DNA from 3 places in the Pseudomonas sp. GW704-F2 genome. Region 3 is predicted to be linked to each of the others. Evidence: riboswitches for the same ligand, from Rfam matches in the RefSeq annotation. Region 3 holds a riboswitch; each other region holds the start of a gene.
The links. A riboswitch is a leader RNA that binds a small molecule or an ion and turns the genes downstream of it on or off. The one in region 3 is predicted to bind cobalamin.
Positions count from the first base shown of each region.

Region 1 (4,667 bases), on a different contig from region 3:
ACATTTTACTTTGTGTTTGTTTAGTTAAATCAGTGTTTTATGTTTGTTTTTTGATGTTTTTGATTAGGGGCGGTACAGGTGTACATGCCCGGCCCGATACAGCGACGACGCGCTGAAACTGTCACTGGCCAGCACCCGACCCACCACAATCAGCGCCGTGCGCCTGAAGCCTTTGGCCGCGACTTTGTCGGCAATGTCCGCCAAGGTGCCGACAGCCCAATCCTGATCCGGCCAGGTCGCGCGGTGTACCACGGCAATCGGGCAATCCGCGCCATAGTGCGGCAGCAGTTCGGCGACGATCTTCTCCAGGTGATTGACCCCCAGATGAATCGCCATGGTCGTGCCGTGACGGGCCAGGCTGTCGAAGTCTTCACCGGCGGGCATGCGGGTTTTATCGGCGTAGCGGGTGAGAATCACGCTCTGGGCGATGTCCGGCAGGGTCAGTTCAGTCTCCAGCAGCGCCGCGCAGGCGGCCACGGCGGTGACGCCGGGAATGATCTGGAACGCAATGCCCAGCTCGCGCAACAGGCGGATCTGTTCGCCAATTGCGCCGTACAGGCTTGGATCGCCGGAGTGGACCCGCGCCACATCCTGGCCCTTGGCATCGGCGGCCTTGATCAGCTCGATGATCTGTTCCAGGTGCAGTTCGGCGCTGTTGACCACCTGTTCGGCCTGATGCCCCTCCAGTACCGCCGCCGGCACCAGCGACCCTGCATAGATGATCACCGGGCAACTGCGGATCAGCCGCTGGCCTTTGACGGTGATCAATTCCGGGTCGCCGGGGCCGGCGCCGATGAAGTAGACGGTCATGGAGAAATCCTGTGAAAAAACGCGCGAGCATGAGGAACGCTCATGATCGGAAGCGGCGATTATCGCGGTTTCAGTCGACGCAGGCCAATGCCAAGGTGGCCCGGGCGGATTTTTTGCGCGGGACCAACAGGCGCGCAGGGGCGCCGCCGAGTTGTTCGGCCAGGGCCAGGGCGGCGCTTTCGGCGATGCCGTAACAACCGGTATGGGCAAAGGCGACGGCAGACCTGTGGCTCAGGCGGTCGTCATACATCGCCAGGTGCGCCGCGCTGAAGCAGTGCAGCGGCAGGTTCAGCCATTGGGCCAGGGCCAGCAAGCCCGGTTCATCCTGCTTGCGATCAAGGCTGGCCAGGGCGGTGATGCGATGGCGCTCGATACCGCCCTCGGCGAGGGCGGCGTCCAGCAGGTCCAGCAGGGCTTGAAACTCGCAGCCGCGCTGGCAGCCCAGGCCGACCACGAGGGTCATGCGGTGTATCGATCGTCGCGGTTGCGGCGAAACAACCAGGCGCTGATCAGCCCCAACGCCAACCAGAACGCGATGTTGGTCAGTTGCGAGGCGATCTTGAACTGTGCTTCCAGGGCCTCAGGGGCCAGCATCGAATGCACTTCAGGTTGCGGAGCGCCAATCACATGAGGCACCACGAGGATCGCCGCGCCCAGCGCCTTGAGCAGCCAGTTGCCACCGAATACCAGCAGCGCGATACCGGCCGCGGTTGAGGCCGCCGTGCCGATCCACCAGATCTGCCGTTGTGCCAGGTCGGCAGCGGCAGTGCCCGGCAATTCCGGCGGCAGGCCCAGGGTTGGCGCCAGCACGAAGGTTGCGTAACCGGCCAGGCCCCACAGCAGGCCTTGAGCCGTGCGAGTCGGTGCGCGCAGGGTGTAGAGCCCGGCGAGCATCAAGGCGAAACCGACCGCCACCACCAGATTGCCGCCAGTGGTCGACAGCACGCGCTGCCAGCCGTCTTCCGGCTCCCAGGCTTCGGCGTCATGGGCGTGTGCAGCGGTGCCGGCGGCGTGCTCGTGTACCACTTGCGTCGCGGCCGGGGCTTTTTCAAAGGTTTCCGCCTGCATGATTAGCGGGGCGACCCAGAAACTTTGCAGCAAGGTCAACAACAGGGCGGCCAGCAGCCCACTGAAACCTGCGGTTTGCGCAATACGCTTGATCATGTCGGCAGGTCTCAATGGCACGGGAACGCGGCGCTGTGGCGGGTATCGTGGGCGGCGTTGTGTACCGCTTCGATATGCGAGAACCCGGCGAAATACACCAGGCACGCGCCGAGGATCGAAGCGCCGATGGCGGCGCCCAGGCGTTGGCTCAGGGTGGCGGTGCTGCTGGTGCTAGACGAGGTGCTGCTGATGATCGACATGGCGCGTCCCTTCAGGGGTTCAGGGTGACACGAGCGCATGCAAAACCCGCGAGCCAGGCACGCAGGGTTCAAACAGCGCCCGCCCACCGCGGGTTTGTTAGATGATTTTTTTCGGGCCGGTCTCCGGGCTTGCGAGGGGGCTCTTGAACTGAGTCCTGAAAGCATCGCCTTCCCATGCACAAAGCACAGTGGCTGTGACGCTTCGCTCGCTTACCGTTGCGGGGGCAGCACCGGACTGGTCATATCGCTATGACGCACCGGTTTCCCGTTTCACCCTGTGAAGGGCACCCGAAACAAGGTGTGTAGGAAAGCATGCAGGGCGACGGTAGTCAAATTGACTGAGCCCCTGTAGCCTTGCACCCTCGAGGTTCTTCGGCCCAGGCCGAAGCTAAGAAGGGAACGCGGTTCAAGCCGCGGCTGCCCCCGCAACTGTGAAGGGTTTATCTGACTGCCACGCCACTGCCATCAAGGCGGGAAGGCGCAGCCAGCGCCGGTCGCAAGACCCGCAAGCCCCAAGCCAGGAGACCTGCCTCGCAACCGATTTTTCAATTCAACCGGGCGGGGTGATCCGGTGACGAAATCTGCTGCTGCGCGTCGCGCAGGGCCTATCGTCCCGTATGCCCGCCCCCAAGGGCATCCGATGAAAACACTGGCCAAACTCCCCGTCACCATCGTTACCGGCTTTCTCGGCTCGGGCAAAACCACCTTGCTGCGCCATATGCTCGATAACGCCCAGGGCCGTCGCATCGCGGTGATCGTCAACGAGTTCGGCGAGCTGGGCATCGACGGTGAAATCCTCAAGCAGTGCTCCATCGGTTGCACCGAGGAAGAAGCCAACGGCCGCGTGTATGAACTGGCCAACGGCTGCCTGTGCTGCACCGTACAGGAAGAGTTCTTCCCGGTGATGCGCGAACTGGTTGCCCGTCGCGGTGACCTTGACCATATCCTCATCGAAACCTCCGGCCTGGCCCTGCCAAAACCCTTGGTCCAGGCGTTCCAGTGGCCGGAAATCCGCAACGCCTGCACGGTCGATGCGGTGATCACCGTGGTCGACAGCCCCGCCGTGGCGGCCGGTACCTTCGCCGCCTTCCCGGATCAGGTCGACGCCCAGCGCAAACTCGACCCGAACCTGGACCACGAATCACCGCTGCATGAACTGTTCGCCGACCAACTGGCCAGCGCCGACCTGGTGATCCTCAACAAGTGCGACCTGATCAGCCCCGACGACCTGGCCCGCGTGCGCCTGGAAGTCGCCGAAGAGTTGCCGCCGGCGGTGAAGATCATCGAAGCCAGCAGCGGTCGGGTGCCGCTGGACGTGCTGATCGGCCTGGGCGCCGGCTCCGAAGAGCACATCGACGGCCGCCACAGCCATCACGATCATCATCACGAAGGTGAAGACGATCATGATCACGATGCGTTCGACTCCATTTCCATCGACTTGCCCCAGTCCGACGAAGCCCTGCTGCTCGACGCCCTGATCCAATTGGTGGTGCAGCACGGCATCCTGCGCGTCAAAGGCTTCGCGGCGATCCCGAACAAGCCGATGCGCCTGCTGATCCAGGGCGTGGGCACGCGCTTCGACAAACACTTCGACCGCGCCTGGAGCGCCGACGAAGCGCGCATCACGCGCCTGGTGCTGATCGGCCAGGACCTCGACGCGGCGGGCCTCGAAGCGCAATTGCGCGCCGCCCTCAGCGTTTAACCCATGCACCTGCTCAGGACCCAGCCCGGCGGTTTCGTCGCGGACGACAACATTGCCGACCTTGGGCAAACCCCCGCCGAGCTGGTGATCCTGTGCAGCGGCGACTCCAGCCTGGCGCTGCTGGCCGAAGCGGCCCAGCAGTTGCCCGAGGATTACCCGAGCCTGCGCCTGGTCAACCCGATGCAGGTGCAGAACCATGCATCGGTGGACCTGTACGTCGATGAAGTGCTGCGCCACGCCAAGGTCATCCTGATTTCCCTGCACGGCGGCATCGGCTATTGGCGTTACGGCGTCGAGCGCCTGGTGGCGTTGGCCGAGCGCGGGGTCACGCTGATCCTGGTGCCGGGGGATGACCGCCCCGACCCGGAACTCAGCGGCCTCAGCACCGTGGATGCCGCAGCGCGTGACCGCCTGTGGCAGTTCCTGCGCCAGGGCGGCCTGGGTAATGCGCTGGATTTTTATCGCTGCCTGGCCAGCGCCTACCTGGGCCGCGACTATGCCTGGGCCGAGCCGCAAACCCTGGCGCGCAGCGCGATTTATCACCCGCGTAAAGCCAATGCGTGCCTCAACGACTGGCAGTTGGATTGGAATCCTGAGTGCCCGGTGGCGGCGGTGCTGTTCTACCGCTCCCATCTGCAAGCGGCCAATACCGGTTTTATCGATGTGTTCTGCCAGCGTCTGCAGGCGGCGGGCCTGAATCCGTTGCCGATGGCAGTGGCCAGTCTGAAGGAGCCCGGCTGCCTGACGGTGGTCGAGGACTGGCTGGATGAGGTCGGGGCGGCGGTGATTCT
Region 1 is NZ_JBWKXO010000048.1:35,174-39,840, reverse strand. Features, by position in the region: gene cobM (precorrin-4 C(11)-methyltransferase) at 64-810, opposite strand; gene AC07W0_RS27100 (cobalamin biosynthesis protein) at 881-1,273, opposite strand; gene AC07W0_RS27095 (CbtA family protein) at 1,270-1,974, opposite strand; gene AC07W0_RS27090 (CbtB domain-containing protein) at 1,986-2,174, opposite strand; cobalamin riboswitch at 2,272-2,481, opposite strand; cobalamin riboswitch at 2,523-2,722, shown strand; gene cobW (cobalamin biosynthesis protein CobW) at 2,815-3,876, shown strand; gene cobN (cobaltochelatase subunit CobN) at 3,880-4,667, shown strand, end outside.
Region 1: it holds a riboswitch for cobalamin, as region 3 does, so the genes downstream of both, cobW (cobalamin biosynthesis protein CobW) here and cobO (cob(I)yrinic acid a,c-diamide adenosyltransferase) in region 3, are expected to answer to the same signal.

Region 2 (4,667 bases), on a different contig from region 3:
GACAGCGACTCGTTCAACGCACCGGATTGATTGAAATACATCAGCTTGGCCTCATCCTCGGTCACACCGTGGGCCAACTCATGGCCAATGACATCAAGGGCTATCGTGAACCGGTTGAATAGCTGCTGATCGCCATCACCAAACACCATCTGGCTCGAGTTCCAGAATGCATTGTTGTAGTTCTGGCCAAAATGAACGGTCGCGTCCAGCGCCATACCGGCGTCGTCTATGGAGTTGCGGTCGAAGACCTGATCGAAAAAATCGAATGTGGCGCCCAACCCATCGTAGGCCTCGTCCACCGCCACATCACCACTGACGGGCTGCCCTTCGCCACGGATCAACTTGCCCGGCAGGCTATCGGCGCCCTCGGCGCTGTAGATCGAACGCCGTTTTTCGGCGCCCATGGGCAGGGCCATGTGGGCAGCCCCGTTGGCGGGTACGGCAACCATGCGCAACGAACGGAACGTGCTGTCTTTGGCGCGTGTGCGTAACGCGACTTCCCGTTGCGCTTTATCGCCGTTGCGGGCGATCTGGTCGAGCATGTATGGCGGGATCAGGCAGAAAATCGGGTTGCGATGCTGGCGAACACACATTGGCTGGCTCCATTTTGGCGTGAGGTGAACGTCCGGATAACCGTTCAAGAATAGTCCTGCCGTGGCGGCTTGGGCCAAATTGTCATGAAGCTATGCTGCAGTAGTGTTAATCCGAGGACTGCGAGGAACTTACAATGCCCCCACGCGCCACCAAAATCGACCTTTCGCACCGCCCCCGGCTCGCCGACCTGCGCCCGTTGATCGCAGCCGGCCCGAGCCTCATGGAGGCCCGGGCGGCGACTGCGCGTGTCACTGCGGCCAAGGACCTGCAGGACCGGCGCGGCTACGCTGAAGCGTTTCTCGACCGCTTCGTGGTGCCATGGCCCACGGTGGATGAAGCCCTGCTGGCTGACGTACAGCCGCTGCGCCTGGACTACACGCATTTCTCAGTGACCATGTCGCGCTCGAGGCGACTGGCACTCTACGTGGGCGCCAATATCGATGGCGCACAGCATGTGGATATCATCCGCAGCAACGACGCCTGGGCCTACGACGGCCGCCTGCCCATCAGCGCACAGGTGGGTGATGCGCTCTACACCGACAATGGCCTGGACCGCGGTCATCTGGTGCGCCGACAGGACCCCAACTGGGGTGACGCGGCCAACATCGCCAATGCCGACACCTTCCACTTCACCAACTGCTCACCGCAGATGAGCGGGTTCAACCAGAAGACCTGGCTGGAACTCGAGGACTACATTCTCGATAACACACAACGCTGGAAAGCCCGGGCCACGGTGTTTACCGGCCCGGTGTTGGCGGACGACGACCGCGTCTACCGGGGCGTTAAAATCCCCAAAGCGTTCTGGAAAGTGGTCGCCTACCTCAGCGACGACGGCAAGCCCTGCGCCAGCGCCTACATGATCGACCAAAACCGCGAGCTGGGTCAGCTCGACCTCATGTTCGGCCAGCTCAGAACCTACCAGCGCAGCGTGATTCAGATCGAACGCTTGACCGGTATCCGCTTCGCCAACCTGGCCGACTACGATGGTTTCAGCAATGAAGAGCGCGCCACGGGGACGCGAATTGAAGCGCTGATCCAGGGCCCTGAAGATATTCGTCTGTAACCGGGCGACCTAAGGCTATATCGCCCCGCCGTGATCGACTACCATACCGCGCCGGTTCCCAAACGGGACTAATAGGGAATCCGAAGCGCGGTACACCGCGTCAATCGGAACTGCCCCCGCAACTGTAGATGCCGAGCCCGCTCCCCCACTGCCACTGGACCCCGTCCGGGAAGGCCGGAGCGTGGCGACGACGCATCAGTCAGGAGACCTGCCGGCCCAGCAAAATCACTAACCGGCGGGGTGTCCGGGAAGGACATCCTTGCCTGCCTCACCCGCAGCGGTCGAGGGCGTGTTTCCGAACCGTACACCCCCTGTTCCAGGTACGGCTCCAAGGAGATTGCCCAATGCTGCCACGCGTTACCGCCCTGCTCACCGGCCTGGGCCTGTGTGCCCTGGCCCAAGCGGCCCCCACTCAGTACCCGCTGACGGTGGAGAACTGCGGCAGCAGCCTGACCTTCGCGCAAGCGCCCGCCCGCGCCGTGACCATCGGCCAGGCCGCCACCGAAATGCTCTATGCCCTCGGCGTGGGCGATAGAGTGGTCGGCACGTCGCTGTGGTTCAACAACGTGCTGCCACAGTTCAAGGCGCTGAACGACGGCATCGAACGCCTGGCCAATAACGAACCGAGCTTCGAGTCGGTGATCGCCAAGCGCCCGCAACTGGTGGCGGCCGAGCTGGAATGGGTGGTCGGCCCGCAAGGCGTGGTGGGCACCCGCGAGCAGTTTCATGAGTTGAAGATCCCCACCTACCTGCTGCCCTCCGACTGCGAAGCCAAGAACAACCGGGTGGGCGCCGACGGCACGCGGCTGGAGCCGTTCCGCATCGACACGATCTACAAGGGCATCCGCCAGTTGGCGGAGATTTTCGACGTGCAGGATCGCGGCCAGCAACTCAACGATGAACTCAAGGCACGCCTGGCCAAGTCCGTCGCCACCGTGCAAGGCAAGGGGCTCAAGCAGGCCAGCGCGCTGGTGTGGTTTTCCAGCGCCGAGATGGCCAGCGATCCCTATGTGGCCGGTCACAAGGGTGTCCCCGAATTCATGCTGCAAACGCTCGGACTGCGCAACGTGGTGCAGTCCGATGAGGAATGGCCCGCCGTCGGCTGGGAAACCATCGCCAAGGCCAACCCCACCGTGCTGGTGATCGCCCGCATGGACCGCCGCCGCTACCCGGCCGACGATCATGCACAGAAGCTCGCCTTCCTGCGCAGCGACCCGGTGACGCGCAACATGGACGCGGTGAAACACAACCGCATTATCATCCTCGACGCCATGGCCCTGCAGGCCAGCGTGCGGACCTTCGAGGGTCTTGAACAACTGGCTGCGGCCATCGACGGCTACGACCTGCCGAAATGATACGAACCCTAATCGCCCTGGCATTGCTACTGATCGCCGTGCTCGCCGGCGTGGCCATCGGCGAAACCGCCATCGCGCCGCAGGTGGTGTTGCAGGTACTCGCCAACAAACTGTGGGCGGCCGGCTACGTGCTGGACCCGATCGATGAAGGCGTGGTGTGGAACTACCGCCTGACCCGCGCCCTGGTCGCCGCCGCATGCGGGGCCGGGCTGGCCACCTGCGGGGTGATTTTGCAGTCGTTGTTGCGCAACCCCCTGGCCGATCCTTACCTGCTGGGCATCAGCGCCGGCGCTTCGACCGGCGCAGTCCTGGTGGTGCTGATGGGCGTCGGCGGCGGCTTGGTTTCGCTGTCGGTCGGTGCGTTCGGCGGGGCGATGGCGGCGTTTGCGCTGGTGGTATTGCTCGCGCGGGCCAGCGGTTCGTCCAGCGGCACCGGGCAGATCATCCTCGCAGGCATTGCCGGCTCGCAGCTGTTCAATGCGCTCACCGCGTTCCTGATCACCAAGTCGGCCAGCTCCGAACAGGCACGCGGCATTCTGTTCTGGCTGCTGGGCAACCTCAGCGGCGTGCGTTGGCCGTCGGTGTGGCTGGCGGTGCCGGTGGCGGTCGCCGGGTTGGCGGTGTGCCTGTGGCATCGTCGGGCGCTGGATGCGTTCACCTTCGGCCGCGACTCGGCGGCCTCCCTCGGCATCCCGGTGCGCCGCGTGCAATGGGTGCTGGTGGGCTGCGCGGCGCTGGTCACGGCGGTGATGGTATCGATTGTCGGCTCCATCGGTTTTGTCGGGCTGGTGATTCCCCATGCCGCGCGCCTGCTGCTCGGCACCGGGCACTCGCGCCTGTTGCCGGCCAGCGCATTGGGTGGCGCGCTGTTTCTGATCGCGGCGGATGTGCTGTCGCGCACCTTGATCAAGGGCCAGGTGATTCCGGTCGGCGTGGTCACTGCGCTGGTCGGCGCGCCGGTGTTTGCACTGATTCTGATCGGCCGGAGAAACCCTCGATGAGTGCGCCGGTATTGAGCTGCAGCGGGCTGGGCTTCAAGGTGCGGGAAGCCGAGTTGCTGCGGGATATCCACCTGGAGGTGACGCTCGGCGAAACCCTCGGGATCGTCGGCCCGAACGGCTCGGGTAAATCCACCTTGCTCAAACTGTTGGCCGGGTTGCGTAGCCCCGCTCATGGCGAAGTACGCCTGGGTGGCGAGCGCCTGGGCGAGCTGCCCCGCCGCACCGTCGCACAACGCCTGGCCGTGGTGGAACAACAGGCCGACACCGACGATGCCATTCGGGTGTTCGACGCTGTCGCATTGGGCCGCACCCCGTGGCTGTCAGCGCTGAGCCCGTGGTCCGAGGCAGACGACCGCATCGTGCGCCAGGCGCTACACGACGTGGACGCCATGCACTTGAGCAACCGCGCCTGGCGCAGCCTCTCCGGCGGTGAGCGCCAACGCGTACACATCGCCCGCGCCCTGGCGCAACGGCCACAGATTCTGGTGTTGGATGAGCCGACCAACCACCTGGATATCCAGCATCAACTGTCGATTCTCAAGGGCGTGCAGGCGTTACCCGTGACGACCTTGATCGCCCTGCACGACCTCAACCAGGCACTGACCTGTGATCGCCTGGCCGTGCTGGACCGCGGGCGTTTGGTGGCGCAGGGCA
Region 2 is NZ_JBWKXO010000066.1:12,470-17,136, forward strand. Features, by position in the region: gene AC07W0_RS29440 (M4 family metallopeptidase) at 1-593, opposite strand, end outside; gene AC07W0_RS29445 (DNA/RNA non-specific endonuclease) at 728-1,657, shown strand; cobalamin riboswitch at 1,693-1,887, shown strand; gene AC07W0_RS29450 (ABC transporter substrate-binding protein) at 2,002-3,012, shown strand; gene AC07W0_RS29455 (FecCD family ABC transporter permease) at 3,009-4,013, shown strand; gene AC07W0_RS29460 (ABC transporter ATP-binding protein) at 4,010-4,667, shown strand, end outside.
Region 2: it holds a riboswitch for cobalamin, as region 3 does, so the genes downstream of both, AC07W0_RS29450 (ABC transporter substrate-binding protein) here and cobO (cob(I)yrinic acid a,c-diamide adenosyltransferase) in region 3, are expected to answer to the same signal.

Region 3 (4,667 bases):
GCCGGCTGAGCACTTGGCCCGCAACCCCTAAGCCAAACCAGGATCCAAATGTGGGAGGGAGCTTGCTCCCGATGAGGGCGTGTCAGTCCATGCATTCAGTGACTGACCCACCGCTATCGTGGGCAAGTCGAATCGTCGCACCGCCCCTCCCACATTTGTAATAGTTACTTAGCCGCAGAAACCCGCCACACCTTATTCCCCACATCGTCCGCCACCAGCAAATCACCCTGCTTGTCGATGACCACGCCAACCGGTCGTCCCATGGCTTGTTCTTCGCTGTTGAGGAACCCGGTCAGCACGTCCACTGGCGGCCCCTTCGGCTTGCCGCCCTCGAACGGTACGAAGATCACCTTGTAGCCGCTGTGCGGCTTGCGGTTCCACGAGCCGTGCTGGCCGATAAACGCACCGTTGATAAAGGGCGCCGGGAGTTTGCTGCCCTCGGCGAAGGTCAGGCCCAGCGAGGCGGTATGTGGGCCTACGGCGTAGTCCGGCGCAATGGCTTTGGCCACCAGGTCCGGGTTCTGCGGTGTGACGCGTACATCCACGTGCTGCCCGTAATAGCTGAAGGGCCAGCCATAAAAGGCGCCATCCTGGACCGAGGTGATGTAGTCCGGCACCAGGTCGCTGCCGATCTCGTCGCGCTCGTTCACTGCCGTCCACAGCTTGCCGCTCTGCGGTTCCCAGGCCATGCCGTTCGGGTTGCGCAGGCCGGAGGCGAAGAGACGGTGCTGGCCGCTGGCGCGGTCGACTTCCCAGATCGCCGCGCGGCCTTGTTCCGCTTCCAGGCCGTTCTCGGCGACGTTGCTGTTGGAACCGACGCTCACATACAACTTGCTGCCGTCCTTGCTGGCCACCACGTTTTTCGTCCAGTGATGGTTGATGCTGCCCGCTGGCAGGTCGATGACCTTGCTGCCGGCGGCCTTGATCGCGGTTTCGCCGGTCTGATAGGGAAAGCGCAACAGCTTGTCCGAATCGGCCACGTACAGGTCATTGCCGACCAGCGTCATGCCGAAGGGCGAGTTGAGGTTTTCCAGGAACACGGTGCGGGTCTCCGCGACCCCGTCATGGTCAGCATCGCGCAGCAGGGTGATGCGGTTCGGGCTCGGCACGCCGGCGCCGGCGCGGCCCATGACTTTCTGCATCACCCAACCCCGCAGGCCTTTGGCGTCGTCCGGCTTGGGCGGCGCGTTGGTTTCCGCCACCAGCACATCGCCATTGGGCAGTACATACAGCCAGCGCGGGTGGTCCAGGCCTTCGGCGAACGCCGCCACCTGGGTGCCGGCGGCGGCCGTGGGCTGGGTGCCCGCCGGCCAGCCGATGGCCGGGGCGATGTTCACGGTGGGGATCAGGGTCTTGTTCGGCTCCGGCAATTGCGGCGAGGGCCCGGTGCCGTCGGATACCTTCAGGGTCGAGCTTTCGCCGCAGGCGGCGAGGGTGCCCGCGAGCATGATCAGTAAGGCGAGTCTTGTTTTATGCATGGTTTTCTCCTGGATGCCTGTAAGGGTAGAGGCGCCCGATGCGGCGATGGTTCAAGTGCAAGGCCAGCTTTAATTGACGCTCCACCCCCAACCCACTAACCTTCGCCGCTTGTTCCAGGTGCTCTGTGACCCACGGGTCGACTGAGTGAAACAGGGAAGCCGGTGAGTGAGCGCACTTGTACACAGTGCTGCCGCGATTCCGGCGCTGCCCCCGCAACGGTAAATGAGTCAAGACGGTGCTGTTTGCCACTGTATCGCCCGCGATATGGGAAGGCGCGCCGTCGGCGTGCGCTCTAGCGCGCCACTCATGAGCCCGGAGACCGGCCTGGATCATCCAACAGCATCACGGTGGGCGATGCTTGGCTGTCTGTTGTTGTTTTTTCCTGCCCGCCGTTTTTTGTCCAGCCCCAACGGAGAGCTGCCATGACCGATTCCCCCGAGCGCGACGAACGCCATCTGGCGCGCATGCTGCGCAAAAAAGCCGTGATCGATGAACGCATCGCCAATTCCCCGAACGAATGCGGCTTGCTGCTGGTGCTGACCGGCAACGGCAAAGGCAAGAGTAGCTCGGCGTTTGGCATGCTGGCCCGCGCCATGGGCCACGGCATGCAGTGTGGCGTGGTGCAGTTCATCAAGGGGCGCAACAGCACCGGCGAAGAACTGTTCTTCCGCCGTTTCCCCGAGCAAGTGCGTTTCCATGTAATGGGCGAGGGCTTTACCTGGGAAACCCAGGACCGCCAGCGCGACATCGCGGCCGCCGAGGCCGCCTGGGCGGTGTCCCGCCAATTGCTGCAAGACCCGAGCATCGGCCTGGTGGTGCTGGATGAGCTGAACATCGCGCTCAAGCACGGCTACCTCGACCTCGATCAGGTCCTCAGCGACCTTCAGGCCCGCCCGCCGATGCAGCACGTGGTAGTCACCGGCCGTGGCGCCAAGCCTGAACTGATCGAAATGGGCGACACCGTCACCGACATGGGCATGCTCAAGCATGCGTTCCAGGCCGGTATCAAGGCACAGAAAGGCGTCGAACTTTGAATCAGCCCCGCCATTGCCCGGCTGTCTTGATCGCCGCACCGGCGTCCGGCCAGGGCAAAACCACGGTCACCGCCGCGCTGGCGCGCTTGCACCGCAACCTGGGGCGCAAGGTGCGTGTGTTCAAATGCGGCCCGGACTTCCTCGACCCGATGATCCACGAGCGCGCCAGCGGTGCGCCGGTGTATCAATTGGACATGTGGATGGTGGGCGAGCAGGAAAGTCGCCGCCTACTGTGGGAAGCAGCGGGGGAGGCGGACCTGATCCTGATCGAAGGCGTGATGGGGCTGTTCGACGGCACACCTTCCAGCGCCGACCTGGCGCGGCACTTCGGTGTGCCGGTGCTCGGTGTGATCGATGGCACGGCCATGGCGCAGACCTTCGGCGCCCTGGCCCTCGGCCTGGCACGCTATCAGCCGGACTTGCCGTTCGCCGGCGTGCTGGCCAACCGCGTCGGCACCCTGCGCCATGCGCAATTGCTCGAAGGCAGCCTCACCGAAGGCCTGCGCTGGTATGGCGCGCTGTCCCGCGAGACTGCTATCGAATTGCCCAGCCGCCACCTGGGCCTGGTGCAAGCCAGCGAACTGAATGACCTCGACCTGCGCCTGGACGCCGCCGCCCAAGCGTTGGGCAGCAGTTGCGAGGTTGCGTTGCCGCCGCCGGTCACCTTTGCCGCACCGCCGGTAACCCGCACCGAACCGTTGCTGGCTGGCGTGCGGATCGCGGTCGCGCGTGACGAAGCCTTCGCCTTCACTTACGGTGCCAGCCTCGATCTGCTGCGGGCGATGGGCGCCGAGTTGAGCTTCTTCTCGCCGATCCATGATCGCCAATTGCCAGAAGTCGACAGTCTCTATCTGCCCGGTGGTTACCCGGAATTGCATCACCAGGCACTGTCGGAAAACACCGCGATGCTGGAGGCGATCCGTGCCCATCACGCTGCCGGTAAACCGCTGCTCGCCGAGTGTGGCGGCATGCTCTATCTGCTGGATTCGCTCACGGATGTCGACGGCCTCCGCGCCGGACTGGTCGGCCTGTTGCAGGGCGCTGCGGTGATGCAAAAGAAGCTCGCGGCGCTGGCTCTGCAAAGCGTCGAATTGCCCGAAGGCGTGTTGCGTGGGCACACCTATCACCACTCGCTGACCAGCACCGACTGGGTGCCCATTGCCCGTGGCGTGAGCCCCAATGGTGGGCGCGGGGCCGAGGCGGTGTATCGACAGGGGCGGCTGACCGCTTCCTACGTTCACTTTTACTTCCCCTCCAACCCCTGGGCCGTGGCCGCGCTGTTTGCGCCCGAGCGAGTCGCACCGCACGCTGCGCCACAGCACGAATCCACGGTGGGAGCGGGCTTGCCCGCGATAGGCTCATGACCGACAACGCTTTCCCCCAGGCCGAGCGCGACGCCGTCTACCGTGCCATCGCCGAACGCCGCGACATGCGTCACTTCAGCGGCGGTGACGTGGCTCCCGAACTGCTGCAGCGCTTGCTCCAGGCCGCACACCAGGCGCCGAGCGTTGGCTTGATGCAGCCGTGGCGTTTTATCCGCATCAGCGACCGCCTATTGCGTGGGCGGATTCAACAGTTGGTGGAGGAAGAACGCATACGCACCGCCGAGGCCTTGGGCGAGCGTTCCGATACGTTCATGAAGCTCAAGGTCGAAGGCATCCACGACTGCGCCGAAGTGCTGGTGGCGGCGCTGATGGATGAGCGCGAGCGACATATCTTCGGCCGGCGTACCTTGCCGGAAATGGACATGGCCTCGCTGTCCTGCGCGATCCAGAATCTGTGGCTGGCCGCGCGGGTCGAAGGCCTGGGCATGGGCTGGGTGTCGCTGTTCGAACCGCAGGCCCTGGCCGACCTGCTGGGCTTGCCGCCCGGCGCGAAACCCTTGGCGGTGTTGTGCCTGGGGCCGGTCGAAGCGTTCTATCCGGCACCGATGTTGCAGCTCGAAGGCTGGGCCGAACCGCGCCCGCTGAGTGACATGTTGTATGAAAATACCTGGGGAGTGCGTCAATGAGTGTGGCCTTGCTGTGTGTCGCTGCGGTGGCGCTGGATGCGCTGCTGGGCGAGCCCAGGCGCTGGCATCCGCTGGTGGCGTTCGGCAACTTCGCCGCGCGCATCGAGCAGCGTTTCAACAGCGGTGGCCGTGGCTGGCGCAGC
Region 3 is NZ_JBWKXO010000004.1:69,038-73,704, reverse strand. Features, by position in the region: gene AC07W0_RS04970 (C40 family peptidase) at 1-31, shown strand, start outside; gene AC07W0_RS04965 (PQQ-dependent sugar dehydrogenase) at 165-1,478, opposite strand; cobalamin riboswitch at 1,578-1,821, shown strand; gene cobO (cob(I)yrinic acid a,c-diamide adenosyltransferase) at 1,902-2,513, shown strand; gene AC07W0_RS04955 (cobyrinic acid a,c-diamide synthase CobB) at 2,510-3,877, shown strand; gene bluB (5,6-dimethylbenzimidazole synthase) at 3,874-4,524, shown strand; gene cbiB (adenosylcobinamide-phosphate synthase CbiB) at 4,521-4,667, shown strand, end outside.